Regions from separate parts of the Paenibacillus sp. FSL P2-0089 genome, predicted to be linked through region 1. Evidence: riboswitches for the same ligand, from Rfam matches in the RefSeq annotation. Region 1 holds a riboswitch; each other region holds the start of a gene.
The links. Region 1 has a riboswitch for cobalamin ahead of NST69_RS07385 (energy-coupling factor ABC transporter permease). Riboswitches for the same ligand answer to the same signal wherever they lie in the genome.

Region 2: it holds a riboswitch for cobalamin, as region 1 does, so the genes downstream of both, NST69_RS00765 (anaerobic ribonucleoside triphosphate reductase) here and NST69_RS07385 (energy-coupling factor ABC transporter permease) in region 1, are expected to answer to the same signal.
Region 3: it holds a riboswitch for cobalamin, as region 1 does, so the genes downstream of both, NST69_RS03105 (S-layer homology domain-containing protein) here and NST69_RS07385 (energy-coupling factor ABC transporter permease) in region 1, are expected to answer to the same signal.

What each region holds. Positions count from the first base shown of each region.
Region 1 covers NZ_CP152006.1:1,824,729-1,834,504, reverse strand. The annotation lists gene NST69_RS07400 (ABC transporter ATP-binding protein) at 1-568, opposite strand, end outside; gene cbiQ (cobalt ECF transporter T component CbiQ) at 581-1,369, opposite strand; gene NST69_RS07390 (energy-coupling factor ABC transporter substrate-binding protein) at 1,366-1,659, opposite strand; gene NST69_RS07385 (energy-coupling factor ABC transporter permease) at 1,659-2,423, opposite strand; cobalamin riboswitch at 2,708-2,903, opposite strand; gene NST69_RS07380 (helix-turn-helix domain-containing protein) at 3,043-3,975, shown strand; gene NST69_RS07375 (DUF6171 family protein) at 4,641-4,916, opposite strand; gene NST69_RS07370 (alpha-N-arabinofuranosidase) at 4,929-6,422, opposite strand; gene NST69_RS07365 (peptide deformylase) at 6,608-7,024, shown strand; gene NST69_RS07360 (hypothetical protein) at 7,021-7,998, shown strand; gene NST69_RS07355 (5'-3' exonuclease H3TH domain-containing protein) at 8,042-8,983, opposite strand; gene NST69_RS07350 (arsenate reductase family protein) at 9,011-9,376, opposite strand; gene NST69_RS07345 (RluA family pseudouridine synthase) at 9,472-9,776, opposite strand, start outside.
Region 2 covers NZ_CP152006.1:177,186-186,961, forward strand. The annotation lists gene NST69_RS00745 (S-layer homology domain-containing protein) at 1-3,289, opposite strand, end outside; gene serS (serine--tRNA ligase) at 3,557-4,849, opposite strand; gene ssuE (NADPH-dependent FMN reductase) at 5,257-5,826, shown strand; gene nrdG (anaerobic ribonucleoside-triphosphate reductase activating protein) at 5,918-6,445, opposite strand; gene NST69_RS00765 (anaerobic ribonucleoside triphosphate reductase) at 6,442-8,427, opposite strand; cobalamin riboswitch at 8,736-8,967, opposite strand; gene NST69_RS00770 (MTH1187 family thiamine-binding protein) at 9,309-9,617, shown strand; gene NST69_RS00775 (sugar phosphate isomerase/epimerase) at 9,665-9,776, shown strand, end outside.
Region 3 covers NZ_CP152006.1:764,156-773,931, reverse strand. The annotation lists gene NST69_RS03125 (ECF transporter S component) at 1-547, opposite strand, end outside; gene NST69_RS03120 (ABC transporter ATP-binding protein) at 520-2,298, opposite strand; gene NST69_RS03115 (energy-coupling factor transporter transmembrane component T) at 2,214-3,158, opposite strand; gene NST69_RS03110 (DUF4430 domain-containing protein) at 3,155-3,958, opposite strand; gene NST69_RS03105 (S-layer homology domain-containing protein) at 4,430-6,595, opposite strand; cobalamin riboswitch at 6,808-7,001, opposite strand; gene NST69_RS03100 (hypothetical protein) at 8,660-9,776, opposite strand, start outside.

The DNA of each region.
Region 1 (9,776 bases):
GTATGGCTTCAAGCCCCTTCAGCATCTGCGTTTCCGATAACGGGTCCAGATACGAGGTCGGCTCATCCAATAGAATCAGCTCCGGCTCCATAGCCAGTACACCGGCGAGTGCCGTGCGTTTCTTCTGGCCCAGACTAAGCTGGTGAATCGGTTTATCGCCCAGGCCGGTTAGATTCAGCAGCTCCATGACCTCCCGGCAGCGCGCAGCGATAGCCTGTTCAGCCATGCCGCTGCCGCGCAGCCCGAACGACACATCCTCCAGCGGAGTGCTGAGAATCAGCTGCTGCTCGGGGTCCTGGAAGACCAGGCCCACTTTCCGCCGCAGAGCGGCCAGCTCTTTTTTGGAGTAGGATAACGCCTTCCCTCCTTGCACAACCGTCCCCTGCTGCGGGCGCAAAATGCCGACGGCATGCAGGAACAGCGTGGATTTGCCTGAACCGTTATGACCGAGCACCGCCGTCTTGCTGCCTGCGGGGATGGAGAACGTCAGTTCATGCAGTGCAGGCTCCTTCGTATCCGGGTAATGGAACACCACTCCGTCACAAGCCAAGCTAGATTCCTGATCCATGGGTGACTCCTTTCATGTGTTAGTGATAAAGTACGCCTCAGCCAGCAGCAGTAGCGCAATACCGGCATAAGCCTGGATTGTATAGCGCCGCGGCACAGGACGCGCCGTATAAGGCGGGAGAATAATCTCATCTGTGAATCCGCGGGCCAGCAGCCCCTGCGATAATCCGTAATACCGGTGCATCGTGTTGCCGAACAACGCTCCTGCCATAGCCGCAGTCTCCCGCATTCTGGCCTTGTAGCCCCGTCGGCCTCCGCGCAGCCTGCGGGCCAGCAGCAGACCATGCGCTGCATCACTCAGCAGGAATAAGAAGCGGTACATAATCAGCATCAGCTCCAGGACAATCTGCGGCATCCGCAGCCTGCGCAGCACCTGCAAAAGCTCACTGAACGGAGTCGTGAACATCAGGAAGAAGAAACAGCTCATGCAGGCAGAGATTCTGGCCAGCAGCTCCCCTGCCCGCTGAAGTCCCGCCGCTGTGACATATACCGGCAGGTTCAGTCCCGGAAGCGGGAATATCCCTGCCTCTCCCGCAGCCGGATGCCCGAATTCCACGAGCAGCGCCGGTACGCTAAGCGCATAGAACAGCAGCGCTGTGCCGAACAGCATACCATAAGCACGCAAGGGAATTCGGGCCTGCAATATACACCAGGACATCATCCATAGGGTAATTGCAGCCTGTAGTACCGGATGTACGGTGTAAGAGAGCAGGAACATCAGGGCTGCGAACGAGCTTTTCCACATCGGGGACAACTGGCGCAGAGCATTATTGTAAGAGAGAACGTCAATCCGCCGGATCACTTGCTGCTATGCTGCTTCGTCCCGCCTTGCTTGCCCTTGAGCAGCCCCAGGGTATAACCGATCACACCGGCACCAATCGCGGCCTGCAATGCAAACAGCATACTCTCCGTCTCACCCGGCAGCTCGGTCAGCGGCTTGAACCACGGCTTATAGTCAGGATTCATCTCAGTAATCACACCTTCAGCCGCATCATCGGCCCCGCCGAATTCCCCATTAACCAGCAGCAGCGGCAGAATGACCAGCAGAATAACAACCAGCAGCATCAACCCATTTTTCCATTTATTGCTCATTAGGCTCTTCCTCCGTTCACCTTGCGTTTCAGCAGCGACAATTCATTCGGGCTATACGATTTCAGCCAGTTCCAGAGCAGTACCGTCAACAGCCCTTCACTGATGGCCAGCGGGATTTGCGTCACGGCAAAGATGCCCCCGAATTTGAGAAAAGATGCCAGAACGCCGCCATCCGCCGCCGGAAAAGCCACCGCCAGTTGGAAGGAAGTCACTACGTACGTACTCAGATCAGCCACCGCAGCCGCACAGAACAAGGCTAGCTTCTCGCGGTCCGGCATTTTCATCATCAGCTTATACACTGCATATCCGGCAAAAGGACCCGCCACCGCCATCGAGAACGCATTGGCTCCAAGCGTAGTGATCCCGCCGTGCGCCAGCAGCAGCGCCTGAAACAGCAGGACAATCGAGCCGATTACGCTCATGGGCAGCGGCCCCAGCATTACCGCACCTAGTCCGGTACCGGTGGGGTGGGAGCTGCTTCCGGTCACGGAAGGCATTTTGAGCGCAGACAGTACGAAGGTAAACGCCCCGGCCAGACCCAGCAACAGCTTCAGCTCCGGATTCTCCCGGGTCATGGCTCTCAGCTTGAAGATTCCAAGGACAAAGAACGGGATAAACGCCGCCCACCAGAACACTGCCCAGCCAACCGGCAGGAATCCTTCCATAATGTGCATCGCCCGGGCCGTCCCCGGTTCGTTCAGCATAAAGTACACCGTAAATCCGGCAACCAGTGCCGCAAAGCTCCACCATCTGTGCTTTTTCATTTGTCACCCTCCATGTTTGTTGATTTCCCATTACAGATCATAAAGCCCAAAAAACCCACCCTATAGGGTGGGAGTGTATGTACGCAGGCAAGTTCGATAGAGCGCGCAACCCGTGGCGAAGCGGAACAAGGTGCTTTTCACCGTCCCATCACTATGGGCCGTATCCTTGTATCCAGCAGCTATAACCGGGGATCACCTTGAAGCACCAAGCTTTCTCCGGTCCATAAGGGCAGAACGCCTCTTCTCATTAACCTATCCGTACACCGCTCCTATCCGCGTAGAGTCGTGGTGTGCGTAGACAAGGTAGGTCTCCTGGCTTGGAATACAGGCGCTGCAGACTTCGTCTTCCCCGGGGGCTTCCCGAGTGACCTCATGAAGTGCAGCTCTTCCATACAGTGGCGGGACCGCTCGGGAGTTGCACCCGATTCCCTGTTATCCCTTGCCGCTTCCGGCAAGAGCACCTTGTTTCATCGCTAATTCATCTCAAATCATAGCGGACAGAGATTGGCCTGTCTGTGATATAAATTGGAAAAGCTCGCCTGCAGCCAATCATGGCTTGTAGAAATTTTATTTGAGTAATATAATTATTAACTATATAACCTGAACGTGGAGGCATCCGATGAAACTTGATCTAACCGAACAATCTTTGCCCGTGTACGAGGCCCTGTCCAGTACCGTGCGCCTGCATATGCTGCGGCTGCTGTCCGATAAGCCCATGAACGTGAAGGAGCTGGCCGCAGCCCTCAAGCTCAGCAGTGCGATTATGACCATGCATGTGCGCAAGCTCGAAGCCGCCGGGCTGATCCGCAGCCATATGGCTCCCGGCAAAAGCGGTCTGCAGAAGATCTGTACACTGGCCGCCGACGGGGCTGAGATAGTTTTTCCGGGACAGGCCCGGACTCCGCGCAGAGGGTACCGCAAGGACATCCCTGTGGGGCATTATTCCGACTTCCAGATCGAGCCTACCTGCGGACTGTCTACGACAGAGAGGGTCATCGGGCACTTTGACGATCCCCGTTATTTCTGGGACCAGGAGCGGGTGAACGCCGGGATTCTCTGGTTCGGAAAGGGGTTCGTGGAGTATAAAATCCCGAATTTCCTGCTGTCGAGCCAGCAGCCGGAGGAGCTTGCCATCACGATGGAGATCGCCTCCGAAGCCCCGTCGGTCAACAACAACTGGCCGTCGGATATTACCTTCACACTGAACGGACAATCGCTCGGCTTCTGGACCAGCCCCGGTGACTACGGAGATAATCCGGGAAAATACACCCCGGCCTGGTGGCCTGCACTCACCAATCAATACGGCCTGCTCAAGCAGCTGCGGATTACTCAGACGGGTACCTTCATGGATGGGCAAAAGCTGTCGGAGGTCACCCTGGATCAGGTAGGCATCCGCAACAAACAATGGACCTTCCGGCTCTCTGTCGAGGAGGATGCCGAGCATATTGGTGGCCTCACCCTGTTCGGCAAGGGCTTCGGCAACTACAACGAGGATTTGGTGTTTGAGTTGTTTTATACAGATGGCGTGGCAGATTTGCCGGGTCCTATATGAAAGCCAGATTAGGGTGTGTAGAAGGTAGGTAGGTAGGTAGGTAGGTAGGTAGGTTAGTTTTCGTTTCAGCTACTTTTAGAGCTAATACTCCTTATTTCTGCTTAACGCTCACTTTCAGCAAAATTCAGGTGCATTAGTGCTCTTCATTTCTGCTCAACGCTCACTTTCAGCAAATTCAGGGGCACTTATGCCCCTCGCAACATCCATACAGCCCACTTCCAACCGCACCAAAGGGATTTTTCCCTCTCATTTCCTCATCTAGCCCACTTTCCGCCGCATCAGAGGGATTTATCCCTCTCATTTCCTCCTCCAGCCCACTTTCCACCGCATCAGTGGGATTTATCCCTCTCATTTCCTCACCCAGCCTACTTTCTGCCGCATTAGAGGGATTTATACATCTCATTTCCTCACCCAGCCCACTTTCCGCCGCATCAGTGGGATAAATCCCTCTCATTTCCTCCTCCAGCCCACTTTCACGCCGCATTAGAGGGATTTATCCCTCTCATTTCCTCTTCCTCCCCCTCACCTCCACAACACAAAAAAAGCCCCTCCAACTGCCGCATTGTGCAGGTTGGAGGGGCTATCGGTGATCGATCCGTCTCTTATGGCAAGAGCGGCTTCTAGCCTATCTTTTCGCCTGACCCCTAGCCGTTAGGCGTGGGCCGTCATTCCGCCACTGGCTGCCACTTTCCGCCGCCCGGCAGCGGACAGCTACGGGCCTTCAGCCGGGCCACGACAGGGATGATACAGCCGCAGGCGGTACAGGTCACGCCATCCTGCAGCTTGGGGCAAGCCCCGCAAAGCGCAAGCCGCTCGGCATAGACCTCGTCTGAAGCGGTATTGCCGGGGTTGAACATGGAGGACGCCAGAATGCGGGCAATCTGTGCTTCCGTGACCTTGTACTCCTCCCGGCATCCTTTGCAGGCTGAAGTGGTTGTCATGCAGTTCTCTCCTTAGGCTTGTGGAGTGATGGCCAGTACCGTTACCGACATTGGCGGCAGCTCTACAGTCAGCGTATCCCCTTCAAGCTTGAAGGCGCTGAATGCCTGCGGTGTTACAGCTTCCGGCTGCTCAAAGCTATTGTGGGCATCGATGGAAGCTCCGGCCAGCGTTGTTCCGCTTACGGATGCTTGACCAGCCAATCCGCGCAGGGCAAGCGGCAACACTGCCGATGACGCGTGATTCAGGTTACACAGGCTGACATGAATGATGCCCTCAGCATTGACTGAAGCCGAAGCCGATACTTCAGGAATCTCTACGCCATCATAGCTGTATACCGGGCTGTCCACGGTGAGCTCCAGCAGTTCTGCATCCTGATGCACCTTATACATGTTGAATACATGGTAAGTAGGAGTCAGGAGCATTTTCTCGCCTTCGGTCAGAATAACAGCCTGCAGCACGTTCACGGTCTGGGCAATGTTCGCCATCCGTACACGGTCACTGTGCTTGTGGAAAATATTCAGCGTCAAGCCGGCCACCAGCGCATCGCGGATCGTGTTCTGCTGGTAGAGGAAGCCCGGGTTCGTACCCGGCTCAACATCATACCAGGTGCCCCACTCGTCAACGATCAGGCCGACTCTTTTCTCAGGATCGTATTTGTCCATGATGGCAATATGGCGGGTAACCAGCTCATCCATGAATAGTGCCTTCTTCAACGTTGTGAAGTATTCGTCTGTTCCGAAGCCTGTAGCCGCGCCCTTATGATTCCAGTCCGAATTAGGCAGGGTGTAATAGTGCAGGGTAATTGAATCCATGAAGCGGGTAGCTTCACGCATCAGCACTTCCGTCCAGTTATAATCATCCGAATTCGCACCGCAGGCGATCCGGTGGATCTTGTTGTCTCCATAGTTACGTACATACGTCTGATATTGGCGGTACAGATCAGCATAGAACTCAGGACGCATGTTACCGCCACAGCCCCAGTTCTCGTTGCCCACGCCGAAATACTTAACGCTCCAGGCATCTTCCTGGCCGTTCTTCTGACGCAGCTCAGCCATTGGCGAGACTCCGTTGAAGGTCAGATATTCCACCCACTCGGACATCTCTTGAACAGTTCCGCTACCTACGTTACCGTTGATGTACGGCTCGCAGCCCAGCATCTCGCAGAGGAGCATGAATTCATGTGTACCGAAATGGTTGTTCTCTACCGCGCCGCCCCAGTGTGTGTTGATCATCCGCTTGCGCTCTTCGCTCGGGCCGATACCGTCCTTCCAGTGGTATTCATCGGCGAAGCAGCCGCCCGGCCAGCGCAATACCGGAATTTTCATTTCTTTAAGCGCTTCCACTACGTCGTTGCGGATACCTTTGGTGTTCGGAATAGGGGAATCTTCGCCCACCCAGATGCCTTCATAGATACAGCGTCCAAGATGCTCAGCGAAATGTCCGTAGATGTTGCGGTCAATCTTACCTTTGCGGATGTCGGTGTTCAGTACAATGCGTTCTGCCATGGGAAGTTAACGCTCCTCTTTAGATTAATATATTTGTTAATCATTTAACACTTATATTAACATTATAATCAAGCTTCCTCTAGTTCGTCAATCTTTATCTTAAGCAGCACCTCTCGCATTCCCGCATTTCACTTCCCCGCCAAAAATGATATTATGGACACACAAATACAGCATAATTGGAGAGTATGATGATTAGACCTATCAATAAAGATATATCGCTTCTTAGCCAGAAATCTGCGCCGGCCACGGAGAAGGATCTGCCCGTGTTAATGGATCTTGTGGAGACCCTGAACGCCAACTCCGACCGGTGCGTCGGCATGGCTGCGGACATGATTGGCGTCAACAAACGCATCATCGCCATCCGCGTGGAGCAGCAATTAACCCTTTCGATGATCAATCCGGTGATCGTCAAGCGTGCCCGTCCTTATGACACTGAGGAAGGCTGCCTGTCGCTCGAAGGCGTACGTCCTGCGAAACGATACGACTATATTGAGGTAGAGTACCTCGATTATAATTTTAAAAAGCACCGGGATAGCTTTACCGGATTTACGGCGCAGGTTATCCAGCATGAGGTGGATCACTGCGAGGGTATTGTCATTTGAGCCGGGACCTGAGAGCGATAACCTTCAGCAAGACGGCCGCCGAGCAAATTCTGAGGAATGAGACCGATACCCGTACGCTTTTGTCAGAATATCCAGAGTACAAGGAAGAAGTGCTGCTTGAGATCAATGCCCTATCGAGCCGTCAACGCGCTAACCTGATCCATAATTTGCTCACCAGCTATACCAGCAGCGCCAAAATAGCGAAGAGCAAAATTGTCAAAAGCGGCTTTAATCAAACCACCATTAACGCTTTTCTTCCTAGTATTATTAAAGCCCGCTTTGCCATTTATCTGATCGAACAGCTGCAATTAACGGTGTCCACCGAATCAGCCTCCGGGCCTGTCCGGTTCAATCTCTGGGACGGTTATATTCTGCAGAAGCTCCTGTTCAAGGAAAAGCTTGTACGCAAGCCCGTATCGCTCCCCCTGTTCCGGGTATGCTGGAAGCTGATTATCCGCCCCAAAATGCTGATGCCGCTTGTCAATAAACAAGGGATCTACTGCTTCTATTCCCGCTCGTTAATCAAGCGCCTGTCCGCTCTAATCGGGGATAAGGAGTGCCTGGAGATCGGTGCGGGTGACGGTACCTTGACGAGATTCCTTAACGATAACGGCACAGCCTGCCGGGCAACCGATGATTATAGCTGGGCGCATTATATCACCTACCCGGATTTTGTGGAAAAAGCTGATGCCAAAGCCGCCCTGAGCAAATACGCTCCTAAGGTTGTACTTTGTTCCTGGCCGGTGCCCGGCAACCCGTACGAGAAGCATGTTTTTAATACGGAATCTGTAGAGTTGTATATTGTAATCGGCACAAGAGATCCGGCGATCACCGGTGACTTCGACGCGTATGATAAGGCTAAGCATTTCAGCATGGAGCTGAATGAGGAATTATCGCGCCTGCTTGTGCCGCCCTCCGGGGACAATGCGGTTTATCTCTTCACACGCAAACAAGACAGTACACACTCACGATAGGTGAGTATCTACTGTCTTGTTTGGTTTGCTGTCTATTCCGGCCTCAGCCCAGATCTCCCAGCTCAATCTGCACGATCCCCCGGTCATCCCGCACCTCGGCGATTCCGCCGATCAGATGCATCAGGCTGCCGAACTCCAGCTCCTGGAACTTGCGTGCCGCCGTATCCCGCTGCAGCTCCCAGAGACATTCGGCCAGCTCGCAGACTACCGGCACATCACAGCGGATCTCCGCCAGCTCGCGAGAGAGATGCAGCATGTCGAGATCCGCTTCAATCTTGGCACGTACGCCCTTGGGCAGCAGATGCAGGTTCTCAATGACCCCTTCTACCGTGCCGTATTCGGTCAGCAGCTTGGTGGCCGTCTTCTCGCCTATGCCCTTCACTCCAGGATAATTATCGCTGGTGTCGCCCATGAAGCCCTTCAGGTCGATCACCTGCGCAGGAGTGAGGCCCCGTTCTGCCAAAAGCTCAGCCGGATCATACACTTTATAGTTAGAGCGGCCTTTTTTCATAATCACGACCTTGACGCTGTCATTCACCAACTGGAGCATGTCGTGATCCCCCGTCAGAATATAGACCTCCGACTCCCCGCTGTAGCACGAAGCCAGTGTACCGATGCAGTCATCTGCCTCGTATCCGACCAGCCCGATATTCGGCACGCCCAGCTCTGCCACAACCTCCTTCACGAGGTCGAACTGCGGGATCAGCTCCAGCGGCGCGTCAATCCGGTTCGATTTGTAGCCTTCGTACTTCTCCGAACGGAACGTGCCCTTGCCCATATCCCAGCAGCAGACCACATGTGAAGGCTCAAACGTACTTACCGCATCGAAAAAATACTGCAAAAATCCATACACCGCATTCGTCGGCAGTCCGGCGCGGGTCTTGCGGATATATCCACCATAAGAGGTAGCATAAAAAGCGCGGAACAGCAGAGCCATTCCATCGACAATCATGACCCGGCCCTTCATTTCTGTTGCTGTGCTCATGTGTAACCTCTCCTTGTATTCCTTAATTTAGGCGTTGCTCCAAGCTTCGGCGTACTGGTCTTCCTTGTAGCCTACGGTAACCTTCTTGCCGTCAGTGACTACCGGACGCTTAATCAGCATCCCATGTGCGGACAGCAGTGCAAGCTGCTCGTCTTCGCTTAAGTCTGCAAGCTTATCCTTCAGGCCAAGCTCCCGGTAGACCTCACCACTCGTATTAAAAAACTTCTTCAGCGGCAGGCCGCTGTGCTTCACCAGCACGCGCAGCTCCTCCACAGTTGGCGGCTGCTCAGCGATATGCTGCAGCTCCAGCTCATGCCCTGCTTCCTTGAGCCATTTCACTGCGCTGCGGCAGGTGCTGCACTTGGGATATTGATATACTTTCAAGTTACTCATCGTCTTCTCCTTCTATATATAAAATATAAAGTGCATATAAATTGCTGCCCGCTGCGGCAGATGTCAGCTGCGGCCAGAACATATCCGGCGCTTACTTACCGCGCCGACTGCCGGAGCTTCTCCTGCAGCAGCGCCATATCCGTCGGCAGCGGAGCCTCGAACACCAGCTCGGCATGCGTCACCGGATGCCGGAAGGCCAGCCGCACCGCATGCAGCGCCTGGCGCGGAATGGCCGCGTCCAGCTCCGCGATCTGCGCGAGCCGGGCGGCGTCGCCTGGCGGCAGCGCCGCGCCGTCTGCGGTCACCGCCAGCTCTTGCACCTGTTGCTCCTCGCCGCCTGCGGTCACCGCCGACTCTCCCGCACGCCGCTCCTCGCCCGGCGCTGACGCCTCCGCCCGGC
Region 2 (9,776 bases), 1.6 Mb from region 1:
TATTTTTACTCGCCAAAATATGATCCAGTACCTGTGAGTTTCCGTCATACGTATAAGTGTACTGTTCATTAAGCGGCAGCTTGTCAATCAGATTGTCCAGCTCATTACCTTTGAGAATATCTGCGGTCTTGGTGAATTGGAAATCATTCAAGTCGCCCATGGCAATAATATTCGCCGACGGGTTGGCTGCGAGCACATCCTTGACGAAGCCGTTCACGACGGCGGCAATCTTGTGACGCTGTGTCTCACTTGACAAAACCGGTGGCTGAACGTTCTCAAACGGGCCGTTGTCCCCCGACTTGGAATTGAAGTGATTGGCAATTACAATGACCTTCTTGCCTTTGAACTCGAATTGTGCCGCAAGCGGCTTGCGGGATTCTTTAAAGGCATCGTTCGCCGGGTCAATTCTTCCCGGATTGTAGGTGAGCTTGTCCGCAGCCGCATTGTAGCTGACCGCTTGCAGAGCGGAACCCTTCTGTCCGCTGATGCTGTCAGACAGCTTGACTCTTACCGGATTGTAGAGGAATCCAACCCGGATGTTACCGCCGGGAGCACCGCCGTCTGCTTTATCCGATGGAGCAATATCAATATACTGGTACGCCGGGCCTCCGGCGGTCTGAATCGCTTCGATCAGCTCGGCGGCATTGGCTTCCACGATACCGTTGTCAGTCTCGCCGTTGCTGTCCTGCATTTCAACGACGCTGATAATATCCGGCTTCTGGAGATTTACAGCGATGGACTGAGCCAGCTTCTGAATCTTCGCGGCTCCTACGCCAGGGTAATAGTTCTCGATATTATACGAAGCCACCAGCAGCTTGTCCTCAGCTACAGCAATCGTAGAGGTCTCCTGTGTGAAGCTTCCTTGCGTAATGCCGGGCAGACTTCCATTCGCCGGAATAACCTTGAAATTTCCATTGTTGTAGCCGATTACTCCGGTCACATCACCGTTGAATGTATCACCGGTACCAACCTCTTGGCCGGGATTGCCATAGGCGATCAGCAGCCGTTGCGGATTAAGGTTTTTGGCGCCTTTTAGAACAAGTCCGCCTGCCGGTGTAATAACATCGTCCATCATATTGTCCACTCTCGTAGGAATGTTATATACGGTGGAGGTACCGCCGCCGCTTGTCCAATACGGACTGAGAATCGTAGGAGTCGGAAGTGTAACGAGCATCCCCTCAAGCGATTCATAAAAGTCCATAGCATCCTCATCGGGCTGGAATTCGGTTAGTTTATCATCGTCGATGACTGAGGACGGGATGATCCGCCCGCCTTTGCCCAGAACTACAGGCTCTGGAAGTTTTACGTTTTTGGCAACTGTCTTGATTGTACTGAGTGTAATTTGGGTGGAAGTCAGATTCTTGCTGCTGCCCTCATTGTACTCCGACACCATACCCGATACAGTCACATGATCTCCAATATCGGGCTTCAGGCTGGCATTCGTGCTGTATACGAATATGCCTTCAGAGGTATTGTCATTGCTATCCGGCTTAGGGTCCTGGATGAAAAATCCTTTATAATTGCCGTTCGCAAATGTATATCCATATTGGGTAACAATCCCCTCGACATCAGTAACGGTCTGGCCGGCATATTCAGAGGAATGGGATTCCCCTTGAATATCATGGATGCGCGGAGGCGCTGAAGCGGTATAACTGAACGTGAATACTTTGCTGGTCTGGCCCGGAATGGAAGCGATAGCTTTAATTACAGTATCCTTAGTAATCGTAACCGGAACGGTATACAACGTACTGGTCACGGTAGGTTCTGAGCCGTCGAGCGTATAATAGATAGCTGCTCCTTCTGTAGGACTGGATAGTGTTACAGAGCCTCCGCTAATGATTCGTCCGGCGCCGGGGCTGGCGGTCACAGAGAATAGCTCTTCTACCAGACTCTCGGCATTCAGCGGAATGAATTGATAGACATCATTAAACTGTTCAATAACACCGGTGATTCTATCAAAATGCTTTTCTGCGGTCAGTTGAGGCAGGTCAGAGTAAATTCTGAACGGCTGCTCAGCTTGAATGGCGGTGACATTCTTACCGTCTTTACTTTTGATTGTTACATTCTCAAGTGTGACAAGTTTAGCCTCATAAGCTTCACCATTTGCTGTTGTCAGTTCTGCGGCGGTAATTAACTGGGGAGCAGGAACACCGGCATCCGGAGTCACTACACTGTAGTTAAGCCCGGCGGACGGTTTAAGTTCCTGGAGGTTACTGTAGATATCCATAACACCTTGAATATTAACAATATCTCCTGCTTTGGCGAAGTCAGGGTACCCGTACAGCACAAGGCCAGCAGTGGCATCCTGAATGTACATTTTTGCGCCGTCGATGTGTGTAACCGTTCCTTCCGTCCATACGTTCTGACCCTTAGGTGCCGGGCGGACAGAGGCAATATCCTGTTGTTTAAGGAGAGTGTAATCATAGCTCGATTCTGTGCTATAGACTGCATCGGATACAGCATAGGTTTTGATTGTCGTGGGTGCATTTAGTAGGATAGGGGTGCTGTATGGCTTGAATGCCGCTTCGGCGCCGTCTATGTAGACTGCGGCGTACACGGATGCGCCAACGGTTGAAGTATTAAGGGAGATTTCAGTGCCTGCGGGCCAGGCATTGGCAGACGGAGTGGCAATAACCGGCGCTACAGTCTGACTGAGACCATAATGGCTATTGCGGGGATCAGGGGGCTGGACGGTGAAGTCCTTAGAGTTATTATCGGTATCGAAGGCACGGTTATCTGCAGGTGAAATGTCTGCGGTCTTGCGCACTGCGGCAAGGGTACTGCTTAGTGCGGCTGTAGCTCCGCTGCCTTCATAAGTAGTGGCAGTTCCGAAGCCAACCATATCAACACCTGCATTGGAGGCATCTACAAGGTCAATTTTGCCATTGGTAGCTCCAAGCTTTAATGTTCCTGTATAATCAGGGGCTGGCAATTCAACCGTACCTCCGGTACCAGCCGATTGCTGGATCAGAAAGTATCCCTTCGCGGCAATGGTTCCTGTTAATACTGAGATGTCGGATGTGTTAATTAGGTCACCATTGGCACTGGCATAACGCACCTTCCATCCCTCAAGACTCACTGCTGTATCCGTAGGATTGTATAATTCAATGAAGTCATTTTTGTATTTAGCGCCGCCGTTGCCGCCGCCACCGTAGACTTGTGAGATTACAATATTACTGTTATCCGCTGTTGCCTGTGCACTTTGTCCAGCAGGCGTTAACAGTCCGAGCAGCATTAGCACGGATAACCCTGTAGACAGCCATCTTCGCATCCTGTGAGAAATAACCATGATCCTAAACCCACTCCTCTCAAAACTATGATTGGCATTCCCCATTATTCTACCATTTAATTGTTAAATAAAGGGTCGCTTCATATAAATATATATTAAATTGAGACCAATTCAAAAGAATAATAGAGAAGTTTATTAGAAATGCATAAAAATAGTAGTAATGTTTAGTATAAAATCTATATAAATAGCCATTCCCCAATATTGGGGAATGGCTATTATCGATTATTAATAGAAAATCAATTATAGTCGACGTTGTAGAGCCGGATATCAGCCGTGATTCACTCCCGTTTCAATCCGCTCCGCCCCGCCCATATACGGCCGCAGCGCCTGCGGGATATAGATCGATCCGTCCTCCTGCTGGTGGTTCTCCAGCAGCGGAATCAGAATGCGCGGCGTGGCCACCGCTGTGTTGTTCAAGGTATGGCAGTATTGCAGCCGCCCGTCTTCATCACGGTAGCGGATGCCCGAGCGGCGGGCCTGGAAGTCGAGCAGATTGGAAGCCGAGTGGGTCTCCCCGTAAGCTTCTCTGCCCGGCATCCAGGTCTCGATGTCATACTGCTTATGGGTCTTCATCGCCATGTCTCCGCTACAGACGGCGACTACCCGGTAAGGCAGCTCCAGCAGCTGAAGAATATGCTCGGCATTGCCGAGAATCTCCTGGAGCATCTGCTCTGATTCTGCCGGATCGTTCTTGCACATGACCACCTGCTCGATCTTCGAGAACTGGTGGACCCGGTACAGCCCGCGCACATCGCGGCCGGCCGAGCCGACCTCGCGGCGGAAGCAGGCCGACATCCCGGCCAGCCGCAGCGGCTGATCCAGCTCCAGAATCTCATCGCTGTACAGCGAGACCAGCGACACCTCCGAGGTCCCGGCCAGCCAGCGCTTCTCGCCTGTCAGCTCGTAGGTCTGGTCCCGGCCGCCGGGGAAGAACCCGGTCCGCTCCAGCGCTTCCGGCCGGACGATCACGGGCACATCCATCGCGGTGAAGCCGCGCTGCATCAGCACATCGAGCGCCAGCCGCTGCACGGCGAGGTGCAGCAGCAGCCCGGCCCCCTTCAGCACATAGCTGCGGGGCCCTCCGGCTTTGACACCGCGCGGAAGGTCGATGATGTCGTGCAGCTCTCCGAGCTCGACATGGTCCCGCGCGCGGAAGCCGAATACCGGCGGCGCGCCATGCCGCCGCAGCTCCACATTCGCGCTGTCATCCGGCCCGATCGGCGTATCCGCCGACACGGGATTCGGCGCTTCCAGCAGCAGCTCGCCGCAGCGCTGCTCCGCTTCTGCCAGCTCCGCCTCCAGCAGCGCCAGCTCGCTGAGGGTGCCCCGCACCTGCGCCTTTGCGTGCTCGGCGCCTTCAGGGTCGCCCCCGCGCAGCAGGCGCTCGACCTCCTTCGTCAGCGCGTTGCGCTCCGCGCGCCGCTGCTCGGTGGCCCGGCGTACCTCCCGCCGCCGGTCATCCCACTCCAGAAGTTCCTCCAGGGGGAACTTCAATCTTTTCCATTCGGCCGTCTTCCGTACAAGGTCCTCATTCTCCCTGATCCAATTCATATCCAACATCTGCATCCGCTCCTTAAGTGTGGGTAAAAAAACGCAAAAAACGCCCTCATCCATGGGACGAGGAGCGTCAGCTCGCGGTGCCACCCAGGTTGACCTCATTCGCGTATAGCAGCTAAGCAGCGCGGAATCAGGCCCTCTTTGGTCTTCGCGGTAACGGGCGAAACCCGGTAAACTTAGGGAACAGGAAGCTGCTCCGGTCGCAGACGCCTCGCGGTTGGATGCCGGTCGTTGGCCTGGTCGGGATATAGGTTTGCCGTTTATTATAACCAGAGCGGCAGCAGTTTGCAAGCATAAGAGGGGTTTGACAATATTCCTTGTACTCTGCTAGGATTATTACTAATTTAAAGTATTGATGCCCGGCGAAGCAGCCCGGTTTATCCTATTATGCGGACGGAAGAGGTGCGGAAATGGCCAAAATAGTCGTAATTAACGGAACACCCTCGCTGGTCTCACGGATCAATGCCGTGATTGAGTATGCAGAGAATGCCCTGCGGGAGCGCGGGTATGAAGTGGAGCGGATCAATGTGGCGGAGCTGCCTGCGGAGGATCTGATCCATACCAAATTCGAGAGCGAGGCCATTGTCAAGGCGAATGGGCTCGTAGCGGAAGCTGATGCGGTAATCGTAGTCAGTCCGGTATATAAGGCTTCTTACACGGGAGTACTGAAGACCTTCCTGGATCTGGTGCCGCAAAAAGGGCTGGCCGGCAAAATCGTCCTGCCGCTCTTCATGGGCGGAAGTCTTGCACATCTGCTGGCGATCGACTATGCACTGAAGCCGGTACTGTCCGTGCTTGGCGCCCGCTACATTCTTGGCGGCGTCTACGCCGTAGACTCCCAGGCGGTTCGTAACGACCAGGGCGTAGTTGAGCTGGCTGAAGAGCTGCGTTTACGCCTGAACAGCGTGCTGGAAGAGCTGGCGGAGGAGACGGAGCATAAGGTGGGGCGCAAGGCAGGACAGACAGGAGCCGCGGAATAAGGTTACGCTGCCGGTCCGATCATCCCCGGTACAATCAAAAGGCACTAAACCACCCGGATGCGGGAGTTTAGTGCCTTTGTCTATTTAGGAGTTATACTCCTTGAAAGCTCAGCTCCGGCTCCCACAGAACAACCCTATCTCCCGCCAGACTCGCCGGAATATCAATGATCCGCTGGTTGCTGCTTCCCCGGTAGGAGAGGGTAAGGTCTTTGAGCTCTTCGACGAACCGTCCGTCGATCACGACCTGGCACAAGGCCAGCAGCTTCCATTCCGCAGAGCCCGGGGAAGCCGTAAGCTCCTCGTACGTATAGCCGGTATAGATCCAGACCGGGAAGGCCGGCAGCTCGGCGCGCAGCTCGTGTATGAAGTCTGCAGCCTCCTCAGCCGAGAAAAAAGGGTCCCCGCCCGCCAGCGTCAAGCCGTCCAGCAGCGGATTGCCTGCAATCTCCTCTATAATCTCCCGCCGGCGCTCCGGGGTAAAGGCCTCCCCGTAGTTAAAGTTCCAGGTCTTCGGGTTGAAGCAGCCCGGGCAGCGGTGGCGGCAGCCGCTGACGAAGAGGACGGCCCGCAGGCCTTCCCCTTCATTGATCGACTCCGGATAATATCCGCAGATGTTCATAGATGCTTAACACGGTCCCGGACTTCGGCTTGCTTGGCCGCATTGAAACGGGTCTGATAGTCACCGGTCAGATACCCGGTAACCCGGCGCAGACGGCGGATATGGGTGGTATCCTCATGGGCATTGCAGGTCGGGCAATTCGTGCCGATGACCCCTTCATAGCCGCAGCCGGAGCAGCGGTCAATCGGATGGTTGATGCTGAAGTAGCTGATGTCCTGCTCCAGCGCATATTTGATGATTTTGACGAAGGCTGCAGGATTGCTCCGGGCATTGCCGTTCAGCTCGACATAGGAGATCGCTCCGGCGTTGCAATATTCATGGAACGGGGCTTCCAGGCTGATCTTCTTGGCTGCGCTAAGTTCATGGTAGACCGGAATGTGGAACGAGTTCGTATAGTATTCACGGTCGGTTACCCCAGGGATAGAACCGAGCACCTTGCGGTCGATCTTGGTGAACTTACCGGAGAGACCTTCGGCCGGTGTTGCGAACAAGGTGATGTTGAGGTTAAGCTCCTCGCTCTTGCGGTCGCAATATTCACGCATGTGGCGGACAATGGCTACAGCCTTGGCGTGAATCTCCATATCTTCGCCGTGATGCTTGCCGTACATGGCTTTCATGCATTCGGCCATCCCGATGAAGCCCAGCGACAGGCTGCCGTGCTTCAGCAGTTCGCCTACACTGTCATCAGGGGCAAGCTGCTCGCCGCCCTCCCAGACGCCTTCACGCATCATGAAATCGGAGGCTTTGGCCTTCTGGGAAGCCTGGATACGGAAGCGGTGCAGCAGACCGTCCAGCGCAATATCCATATAGTGATTCAGGTCGTCGAAGAACCCTTCTTCATCAGCAGCCAGGCGGCGGCCGGTTATCGTGCCGTGGGCCAGTCCAAGACGCACCAGGTTGAGCGTATTGAAGGACAAGTTGCCTTTGCCGGAGCAATGGTTGCGTCCGAAGCGGTCGCCGAGCACACGGGTCCGGCAGCCCATCGTAGCGAACTCGGTATCCGGGTCAGCCGGATCATAATATTGCATGTTCAGCGGAGCGTCCAGGTTGGCGAAGTTCGGATACAATCTGCGCGCCGAGCACTCCGCTGCCTTCAGGAACAGCTCATAGTTAGGGTCACCCGGTTGCTGGTTGATGCCTTGCTTGCATTTGAAGATCTGAATCGGGAACACCGGCGTCTCCCCGCTGCCCAGTCCGTTCATCGTAGCCGTCAGCAGTGAGCTGATCACAAGCTGGCCCTCCGGGGAGGTGCAGGTCCCGTAGTTGATGCTGGTAAAAGGAATCTGGCCGCCGGAGCGGCTGGACATCGTATTCAGGTTATGTACCATACTCTCTGCGGCCTGCAGGGTCTCGCTCTGCGTCTCCTTCAGGGCAAAACGGAAGGCGCGCGGATACTGCTCAGCCAGATCGCTGCGGCTCATCGTAATCTCCCCAAGTTCTGAAACCTCTGCATTCTCCTCGAAATACTCCAGACCTTTGCGGAAGAGCTTGGAGAAGGACTTGGTCACATAAGGAGCCAGATCATAATCCAGCTTGTTGGCGGACACACCGCCGTACTGCGCATTCTGCTGCGACTGGAAAATAATCGCCACCAGCGACATCGCCGTCATAATCGAGTTGGGAGGCCGTACGCTGCCGTTGCCGGTGTTGAAGCCTTCACGGAGAAGCCGTTCGAACGGGATGAAGATGCAGTTGGTGGTTCCGATGGCGTATTGATCCAGGTCATGCACATAGACGACATTATCCAGGGTAGCCTGTACCAGCTGCGGCGGCATGGTGAAGTTGCGGGCATACCATTTGGAGTATTCACTGCCGAATTTGCTCATTTTGCCGGAGAAGCTCTCCCCGTTCAGGTTGGCGTTCTCGCGCAGCAGATCCAGATCCCGGCTGTCGATAATATCCCGTCCCAGATGAATGACCTCTTCCAAAAGATCCTCCTGTGCAGCTTGTCCTTCGTTATAACGTTTCTCCAGCAGCGTCATTATATAACTCTCTCCTCTCGGGTATTGTAAGCGTTAAAAAAGCACCTCCGGCCGGGAAGGCCGGAAATGCCCGAATGCATGATGCAAAGATCCGGGAAGCGGAAGTTTGCCTGTGGTCTGGGTGGAATATACGAGCAGACACTGGGCAAATAGCTTACGCCCGTTCTTGTACATTCCGCAGAGCCGATACCTGAAGATAATCCACGATCGTCCTCAGGTATCGGCAGCCTCTGGCCCGATTGACGGAAGGCTAACTCTGCTATGGCAGGCCGCATACGGACACCTCCCCTGTTCCTCGCAGGAGTCTAAGCGGTGCCACCGAAACAGGCAGGTCTCCTGGCTTCCGGCAACTCCTCCGGCGCCTTCCCGGGGGGCTTATTCCGCCCCTTAGTGGCATTTAGCCGGAGAATGCGGCCCTGGGCATCGCACCCTGGGAGCATCCGGTTACAGTGGCGGGACCGCAGCGGTTTTGCACCGCGCTTCCCTATTAAGTCGCACCTCTATTACAAGGGGTGAAACACCCGTTTCTACTATATTTTGTTGTTATCTATTAAAGCTACCGCAATATATTGTGTTTGTAAATGTTTTTTTGCAATCCCGCACGGGGAGCGGGTTCGGCGCTTTTACTCACAGCTGATCCACAGTTAGTCCACAGGTAATCCACAACTTTCCTATGAATCTGCCGTGAATTTTTCATAAAATCTCCGAAAATACGCCACAAAGAATCCATAAATAGAGTGCGTCTAATCCTGGTAATCATTTTGACGGATATTAATAGAATAGAGAGGGTGCAGGTGATTTGTAGCAAGCCTGGCGAAGCGTTACAATAAGAGGATAAATAAGAGACTCAGGCATACCAGATAATTAGGAGGGAGATCACAATGGCAATTGGCGAAGTGACCGTTATTCCGATCGGGACAGGCAGCACCAGTCTCAGCAGCTATGTGGCCGAGATGCAGCGTGTGCTGCAGACGGTGGAGGGCATTACCTATGAGCTAACTTCTATGGGTACAATTATTGAGGGACCGGTAGCGCGGATTCTGGCTGCGGTAGAAGCGCTGCATGAGTCGCCGTTTACCGCCGGGGCACAGAGAGTCTCAACCTCACTCAAGATCGATGACCGGCGCGACAAGACCTCGACCAGCCGCAGCAAGCTGGAATCTGTGGAGCGCAAGCTACAGGGAGAGTAACCACAATAGTATCTAATCAGAATCAACCGATAAGGAGCGGATTCTTAATGACAGAAGCAGCACAGCAGATCGGAATTCAAATGTATACACTGCGTGACCAGACGGAACGCGATTTCCTCGGCACACTGGCCAAGGTGGCAGAGATGGGGTACCAGGCAG
Region 3 (9,776 bases), 1.1 Mb from region 1:
CCAGCCGCCAGCTAAAGGCATCCGGCAGACTGAGCAGGACCCAGATATTCATAATCCAGCCGAACAGGAACCCCCAGATGAAGCCAAAAACCAGCAGCCCGGCCCGCCGGCGCAATAGCCAGCTCCTCCGTAGCCACCCGGCTGTAAGTCCGGTCATACCCCAGGCGAACATCTGCCATGGCGTCCAGGGCCCCTGCCCGAAGTAAATATTAGAGACCAGGGCAGCGACTGCTCCGATAACGAACCCCGCCTCTGCCCCGAAGACATAAGCGGAGAGGATGACAACGGCCGACACAGGCTTTACCCCCGGTAATGCGGCAAAAGGAATCCGGCTGACAGCTGCAATAGCGGACAACACCGCTAGCAGCACAAGTTCACGGGACTGGAGCGGTCGGCGCTCCAGACGGATGAACAGCGGCAGGAGAGCTGCCAGCAGCAGCACCACGCTAAGCAGCACATAATGCCGGTCAGTGAATGCTGCGGTAAGCGCAAGCCCCGCGATGAAGAGTCCCAGGGCAATTAGCAGCGGTATGCGGAAGCGGGCCATGTGCGAATCACATCCTCTATTGTCAATGCCTGCGGCAGCCAGTCCCGCACCATCCGGTTGACTGCCGTGGTATAGAAGTAGTTGCTGCTGAAGAACTCCGCCGGTGTGCCTTCCGCCGTAATCCCCCCGTCAAACAGGAGAGCGCAGCGCGAAGCATGCTTAGCCGCGAATTCTACATCATGCGTTACGATGAGAATACTGATCCCCTGCCCGCGCAATTGCTGAAGCAGGGCGGCCAGCCTGTCTTTGGCGGCCGGATCAAGCCCCTTAGTCGGCTCATCCAGCAGCAGAATATCCGGCTTCATCAGCAGCATCATGGCAAGCGCGGTCTGCTGCTGCTGCCCGCCGCTGAGGTCATGCGGATGACTCTGCAGCACCTCCCGGAGCTGGAATACCGCCAGCAAAGCCTCAATCTCGCTTGCTGCTGCCTCTGGCGTTAACCCGGCGTAGCTCCCCATATGCTGCAGCTCCTCGGCTACCGTATCATAGCTGAAATAGAGCAGCGGATTCTGTGCCAGCAGACCTGTAGTCTTGCCCTTGGCCAGCTCTATCCTGCCGCGCTGCGGCTTCATCAGCCCGTTCAGCACATGCAGCAGGGTGGACTTGCCCGCACCGTTTCCGCCCATGACTGCCAGGAGCTCCCCCTGCTTAAGCGTCAGCGAGAGCTTCCTCAGGACCTCCCGGCCCTCCTTCTCATACCGGAAGGTTACTTCGCGGCAGGTGAGGAGAGTCTCCGCTCCGGCCGCTTGGAGTTCCTCTGACGAGGATTTCACGGATACTCCGGCGGGGGGTGGAGGTGAATACCCCTCTGGAACAGATTGCATGCGGGAAACGAGGGGAGTCGTCCCTGCCTCCCTATTCAAGTTATTAACCAGTTCAGCGCCTGCGGCAGCGTCCGTTCCTGCCATCAGACCATGCAGCCAGCGTCTGCCCTCACGCACCGTCAGTGGAATGTTCTTCGGCGCAGCCGAATCCGCTCCCGGAGCGAGTGACAAGTACAGGCGTGAGGCGGCTGGCAGGTAGCGCCCAGCTGAGGTCAAGGCCCCACTGCCGGTCTGCCGGGCGAACAGGCGGGGAGCAGCATCGGCCAGCAGCTTACCGTCTTCCAGCATCAGCACCCGATCGGCCAGCGGCAGCACCTCCTCCAGCCTGTGCTCGCTGATGATCACCGTGACCGCCATTTCCTCGTTCAGCCGCTGTAGCGCCATCATGAATTCCCGTGCAGCAACAGGATCAAGCTGGGAGGTTGGCTCATCCAGCAGCAGCACCTTGGGCTGAAGCAGCAGCACTGAGGCCAGGTTCATGAGCTGCTTTTGTCCGCCTGACAGCTCATGTACCGGACGGTAGAGCAGCGGCTCCAGCCCGAACAAGCCGCAGATCTCCGCCAGCCGGGTACGCATGACAGCAGGCGGCAGCCCCAGATTCTCCATGGAGAAGGCCAGCTCATGCCAGACCGTATCCATCACAATCTGTGCATCCGGGTTCTGGAAGACCATCCCGATCTCCCCGGCGGCCACCGCTGCCGGAAGCCCGGACAGAGGCTGCCCTTTGTAGGTCAAGATTCCGCTGGATGAACCTACCGGGGTAAGCTCCCGCTTCAGATGACGCAGCAGGGTGGTTTTGCCGCTGCCGGACGGGCCGCAGAGCACGACAAATTCCCCCTCTTCTATGACGAACGATAGCTCATGGAGCGTGTCCCTGTCTTCTTCAGGGTATCGGAAGGATAATTGCTGTGCTTTGAGGATCTCCATAACCATTTCTCCTTTCCTTCCAGCCCCGCAGGAATCAGCACGAACAGGCAGAAGCTGCCGTACATGACGGCCTCCTGCCAGCCGAAGTCCGCTGGTCTCATCCGGGGATAGATCTCCAGCTTGCCGTAGCCCTGCACCCAGAACAGCAGCGTAACCACACCGCTAACGGTTAACAGCAGCATCACCAGCTTATCCTGCAAATCGGCCTTGTATATCGTGTAAGTGCTACGTTTGGTGCTGCCGTAACCACGGGCTGTCATGGAGTCTCCAGTCTGGAGGGCTTCTTCCAGCGACCAGGTCAGCAGCACTTTGAGCAGCGTCATTCCATCTGTCATTCTTTTCTTAAGGCTTCCCGTACCGGTATCTATCCCGCGCAGACGCTGGATCAGCGTAATCTGGCGCAGCCGCCGCTGGAACAGCGGCACGAACCGGATGGCCATCAGCGTCAGCAGCGCCGTTCTCGGCGCAGCCGCCGCGAACAGGTACATGAACTTATCTGTAGTCACCGTGTAATTGTAGGATATAAACCAGATGAAAATAGTAAGCAGCATTGTCATCATCATCAGTCCATACAGCACAGCTTCCAGCGTAATAGGCTGATCCAGCCAGTAGAACAGAATATGCGCTCCTCGATGTGAGAACAGCGGGTTCAGCAAGGCCACGGAAGCTGCCATCAGCAGCATAAAAGGCAAGCTGCGCAGAAGCAGCCTCCCTTGGCCCTGCAACAGCAGCAGTGCCAGCAGTCCAGCTATCTCTGTAGCCAGAAATAACGGATGGAAGACCAGCAGGGCGAACAGCAGCAGCCCTGCATAATACAGCAGGGCTACTACAGGATGCATGGAACGAAAGCCGCTGCTCATGGCGCTTTGGCCCCCAGGTCTTTGCCTAGATCAAGCGTATACAGCCACTCGATGGTATCCCCGGGCTCGACGATCCAGCTACCCGCAGCCTTGGACGGAAATTCTCCATTGACCTTGTACATCCAGCCGCTCTCTGCCCCGTGATCACCCTCGTACAAATTATCTATACCTTCCACATAAGCAAAAGCCTTGCTGCCCTGAAATTCCATCTGGATCTTCTGTGCCCGTGTAATCCGCTTCAGCAGGTCCAGCACACTCTCGCCCTTCTTGATCTCGTACTGGGCAGCGGCCAGAATCACGCCATGCTCCTCATCTCCGGTGATGGAGAGAGTGACTACGTTGTCCGGCTTGGCCGTAGCCGCCGGAGCGGGCTTGGGGGTCGGCGGCTTGGGTGTGGCCGCCGGGGACTTGGCGGGCTTGCTCGCGCCCGCCGATGGCTGCGTCGCCGCTGCGCCTGGCGACGGCGGCTTGGCGGGCTTGCTTACGCCCGCCGAAGGCTGCGTCGCCGCTGCGCCTGGCGACGCCGGGGACTTGGCGGGCTCGCTCGCGCCCGCCGATGGCTGCGTCGCCGCTGCGCCTGGCGACGCCGGAGCTGCCGTACCGTCCGCAGGGGCGGATGGTACGGCAGTGCCCTCAGCGGCTCCCGGCAGCGGAGCCGCTTCGTCTCCAGGCCGCGGCGTCTGCGCGGCCGGGGTCCCGGCGGGCGGCTGCCCAGAGGAGCAGCCGGGGAGCAGCAATACCATCAGCAGGAGAAGCAGCGGCGCCAGCCTTCCCCGGCCTCTTTTGAATAGATTGAACATTACCAGCACACCTCCACAAAAAGGGAAAAGAACGGGGGCAGTCAGCCTGTTCCCCGTTCCTTCATACACCTTATGCTTACTTTTCAAGACATATCCGAACTAATTCCAAGCAAAATCGCCTGTCTAATGAACCTGCAACGCTTCAATAACCCTATACGCCTCAACTACTCATTGGCATGGGGGCGTTAGTTGGATTTTCTACACTTAATTATTCTGGTTACGCACCTGTATAGAAATTAGTTGGATTTCAGGCATCTAATTCTGCCTACAACCCATCATACGGGAGCTTCGGGCGTGAATAAGTGTTGTTTTTCCAACTAACTCCCGCTTTGCAGCAAATCCTGCCAAATTAGATGTCATTTATCCACTTATTGTCGGCTTCAGAGTTCGTTCAGTGCCTCCTGCGGTAGTATAGCTGTATATTGAAGCTGATCTTACTCTACCTGCCGAACTCTGCTGTTCCCTACTCAACTAAGGCAATCTAACCGCCACAGCAGCAGCCATCTCACGGGTTACCACAGCAGTAGGCTCGAATGCGCCGCCGGTGCCGGTCATATATCCAAGTCCCGTCACCGTACGGACAGCGGACAATGCATAGTCGCTAATCTTATCTTCGTCGCTGAATTTACCAGCCCCTGCGCCTGCTCCAGCTGCATCCAGCTTAAAAGCTCTAACCATCATCACAGCCATATCCTGGCGCGTAACCAGCCCGTCCGGTTTGAACGTTTTGGCGCTTACGCCGCTGATGATTCCTAGCTCCTTCGCCCGGTTCACTGTTCCATAATACCATGTACCGGCCTTAACATCACTGAAGGCCCCAGCAGAAGACGCCGCAGACGGCTCGTTCCCGGTTAACCGCAGCAGCAGCGCTGCAAATTCCGCACGGGTAATATTCTTTTTCGGTGCAAACAGCAGGCTGTCCTCACTTACACCGTTCATCAGCTTGCGGTCATACGCCGTGTATACCGACTCCAGCGCCCAAGGCGAGATCGACTTCACATCGCCAAAAGCCGGACGGTCCGCCGCCGCAGAAGCCACTGTTACCGGGAGCGTATGACGCACGATGGCCGGGGTTTTATCCTTCAGATATCCCGTAACCGTCAGGGTATATTTATTTGCTGGCAGTCCTCCGGCCACAACAGCCACACCCGCAGCATCTGTAACTGCTGTTTTGCCGCCGATGGTTACCTGTACGCCTGCTGCCGGTGAGGTTACCGGATCGGAGGTGAAGGTCGCCTCATTCCAGACCCATTGCTTCTGGGTTACCTGCACCTTCAGATCTTGTCCAGGCTGCGGCTGTGCGGGAGTCACGGTTACGGCATCAACCACCTGCGTGTTGTCCCCGCCATAATAGACCACAATGCGGTCATTCTCCTCCAGCGCGAAGTCGCCCATCCCTACACTTGGATAGATCCATGCTCCGCCGCGTGCGACTACATACATCCAGCCATCATATCCGCCAAAAGTACCGGCAATCACGCCGCCGATCCCCGTCACATAATTGCCTGCTTCATTGACCAGAGCCAGGCGCTTGGCTGCTGCTGTCTTGTCCAGTGCCGTAAGCACATTTCCGGCGTACACGCTGCCCTCAGCCAACGTTCCATTCGGACCTTCAACTGTAACCGAGACACTTACCTGAGGATTCTTCACTGGTGTGCCGCTAAAATCAAAGAGCTTACCGCCTGTTCCAAACAGCTTGTACGCTACCAAAGCCTCCAATGCCTGCTCCGTTGAGAGCGGATTGGAGCTGCCGCCCGCAGTGTGGACGAATCCGCCATCTGCTGCGCTGAAGCTCAGCAGCTTGCTGACCAGATTGATTTGGCCTTTGGTATACTCTGCTCCCGCCGGATCAATGCCGAAGGCAGACAGACCGATAATGGCTTGAGCAACACTCTCGCTGCTGTCGCCATATCCTCCGTTCTTATCCTGTGCCTTAGCCAGCCAGGCTGCCGCCCGCTGACCGGCAGCATTCACTGCCGCTTCCTGCTTATGTCCAGCCAGTGCATTCAGCACCATCGCTGTCATATCCGGATCACTCGCACCCGTGGTCAGAGTAAAGCCTCCGTCCGGGTTCTGCTTCGCCAGAATCTCTGCCAGTAGCTTAGACTGTGTCCATTTCGCATTTGCCGGGATTGTATAACTGCCGGAATCCAGAGCCAGCAGTGCATAGACCGGATTATTCAGCGTCTGGCCGGTAATTGCATCGTGATTGTAGAGCTTCTCAATCAGGTTATAGCCTGCCACATTCGCCGGGTCGCCGCCAAGTGCCTTAACGGCGAGCGTGATCCGGGCATAGTCCGTAGCTCTGGCAAAAACACCCTTAGCCCCAGCCACCTTGCCTTCAAGCGCCTTCAGATAGCTGGCAGGAACCTTGTAGCCTGCTTGCGCAAGGCCAATCGCCTGCCAGTCCGACTGGACTCCGTTCTTCAGCATGAACTCCGCAGTGGCATAGACCGCAGCAGTTACGCTCGCTGCCTCACTTGCGGGCAGAGCGGATACCGCGGGTGCGGAAGTCCCGCCTGCCTGTGCAGCAGCTGCTTGTCCTGCCGGGGCTACGGCTGCTCCCAGCAGTGCGAACAGCATAATGACAGCAAGTCCCAGCCGTGTGAACCTGGATGATAGAGAATGGTTCTTCATAACTAACCTCTTTCCTGAAATAGAATGGATGAATCCTGCTTCCTCCGCAGATAGAGCGGCAACCTAAAGACCGCCCTGTGCAGGGCGGCCGGGGAAGAATACAATACAGGGCGGCTGAAGGAGCCGATTGCTCTCCCACAATACATACAATACAGCACATACAGCCCTCGCCAATATCAGCATCTGCTTCCACATTCTTACCCCCGAAGAATAGAAACAACAACGAAAAAGGCAGGTCTCCTGGCTCATACTTCACCGCTTCCCCCGCCTTCCCATCCAGTTTGCAGACAGTGGCTCCTCAGGAGTTGCTCCGTACTTACAGTGGCGGGACCGCACCGGACTTGCACCGGACTTCCCTTTTAAGCAGATTCCTCTATTAGACATAGCCCTGCCAGCATCTGTTAGCGACAGCGCGCGGTCTCTGAGGCAATCTGCACCTTTTCCCAAAGCTTATTAAATTTTAATATTCTGAAACAATCATATCTACTATTCCCCTGTATGTCTATAGACAAGCTATTTCTATTCCATCCACCCCGAGGCCCCGCCCATTCCCAAGTGGAAACGGCTTTGCCGTCCTTTTAAAGGACGGTACCGTTTCAGCGAGAAATAGAAGGATAATTTATAACGTGTAACATATACATTCTTATATTTGCACAAAAAATCCTGAACAGCACATGCCCGCTCCCCCGGCACATCGTACTATTCAGGACTATAGAGTCATTCTTCTGCTATTAATTAAGCCGTTGGCGGTACTAGCGGAGACAGCGGCAGCAGGCGATTGTATTATGTACATTAGAATTCGTGTAAAAGCGGCCGATAACGCATTCTGCTGCATTTTATACAATCGATTGTGGCAAATAACCCTCCGCCGGGCCAAATTCCCAAAATCTAATGTACCGAATACAACAGAACACCATATTAGGCTCGATATGCCTCATTCTAGTGTACAAAGTGCACTAGAGCAGCTTCATTGGGACACTAGCACACTTAACTAATTACTTTATGCTCGTATCAGCCTGCCGAAGCGCAAATCATTGTACTACATAAAGTAGTATGCACCAGGCTCTGACCAGCCCACCATGCCGCGCTATATGCGCCCACAGCAGATCAGCTACCGCTAGTCGATCATCAGATTCTAACTAATCAGCATTCATTTAATCCCCTAGCTTGCTGGGGGGCTGCCGTACCCCGACTAACTAAGGTACTATTCTAGCTCCAAACGTTATGCTTAAATGCAATCTGTACAACTAAATCGTCTGATTTACTGCCAAATGTACTTTTAGCTGTATTTCATGCACCTAAAATGCTTCTGTACCCGGCTTTTCGCCCATTCGGGCAAATTTAGTTGTATAGAATACAGTTAGGAGAGGTGCGCCTTCCTTTTTACTGTTTTTAGTTGTATAGAGTACACCAATCACTGTAAGCAATGCTACTCAGTACCATCACTTGGTATCGACTCAAAACCGTCAGTTAGTTGTGTGAGTCGGCTGAATGACTAAGGAGCGTTACTCGTTAGCGTTAGTTAAAAGCGCCACTCGGTAGCGTCAGTCGGTTTAGTGAGTCAGTAGCGTTAGTCGATTGCATTGGTCGGTAGCGTCAGTCGATTGCGTTATTCGATTGCGTTGGTCGATTGCATCAGTCGGTAGCATCAGTCGATTGCGTTAGTCGATTACGTTAGTCGATTGCGTTAGTCGATTGCGTTGGTCGATAGCATCAGTCGGTAGCGTTAGTCGGTAGCGTTAGTCGATTGCATCAGTCAGTAGCGTTAGTCGATTGCGTTGGTTGATAGCATCAGTCGGTAGCGTCAGTCGATTGCGTTGGCCGGTAGCGGCAGTCAATTGCGCCAGTCGATTGCGTTGGTCGATTGCATCAGTCGGTAACATTAGTCGATTGCGTTGGTCGATTGCATCAGTCGGTAGCATTAGTCGATTGCGTTGGTCGATTGCATCAGTCGGTAGCATTAGTCGATTGCGTTGGCCGGTAGCGGCAATCAATTGCGTCAGTCGATTGCATTATCCGATCGCGTTAGTTAAAAGCTTACGCAGCCTGCTTGTTGCCGCTGTGTTATTCCGCGTCCGTGTCCACTTCTGGGCTTGCGGAAGCGGACGGGTCCGCACTAGGCGCGGCTGTGGCTGTAGCCTCCGGGGAGCTGCCCGGATCTGCCGCCAGCTTCAGCGAGTATCTTCCGGCGGTGATCATATCACCTGCTGCCAGCTTCGCGCCTGCTGATAGCTCCACCGTCACCTCGTAGACGCGTGACGGAGGAGTCCCCGCCGCCGCCGGAGAGGCGGCAGCTCCACTATCCGCGCCGCTGTCTACTCCGGCTCCTGCCTCACCCTTCGCATCGCCGTCTACTCCGGCTCCTGCCTTACCACTCGCATCGCCGTCTACTCCGGCTCCTGCCTTACCCTTCGCACCGCCGTCCGCTCCGGCGCCTGCTTCACTCTTCGCACCGCCGTCCGCTCCGGCGCCTGCTTCACTCTTCGCACCGCCGTCCACTCCGGCTCCTGCTGCAACCTGGCAACTGTTAACCGTTGCCTTAACCTCGTAGTCCGTAACGCCGCTGGCGGACTCTACGCCGATCCGCTCCGGCTTGAAGGCGGAGCATTCCGCGGCATCAGTGAAGCTGAACAACAGCTTAACGCCGTTATTCTTACCCGCTTCTCCGCTTCCCGCATCACCGCTACTATTCCCGCCAGTCCCTGCATCACCGCCGTTATTCCCACCAGTCCCCGCGTCTCCGCCGATAAGCCGGACAGAGACCGGGGCCGCTACAGCGGCTTGTCCGGTCTCTGCCGGAAGCGGGCTGGGGCTGGCCACCGGCGCAGCTGTATCCTTGCCGCGTCCCCCTAGCTGGCTCAGCAGGATAACCGCCGCAATCAGAATGATCCCGAGGATGCTCCCTGAGATCAGGATTTGAAATCGGCTGCGGCTGACCCACCGCGCCAGCGGCGAAGCCAGCTGGGCGCGGGCTTCATTGTAGACAGTCTGCATGGCAGGCGTTGCTGTGTCGAGATGGTTTTTGCGGAATTCACGGTTCTTGAATGCCTCGCGGTCGCTCTTCAGGAAATATCTCAGCACAGCCCGCTTGTAATTCGGCCACAGCTTCTTGCCAGAGCTTGCGAACAGCCAGCTATGCTGGGACCAATTCAGGAACCGGTACACCGTCTCCTTGTCATTG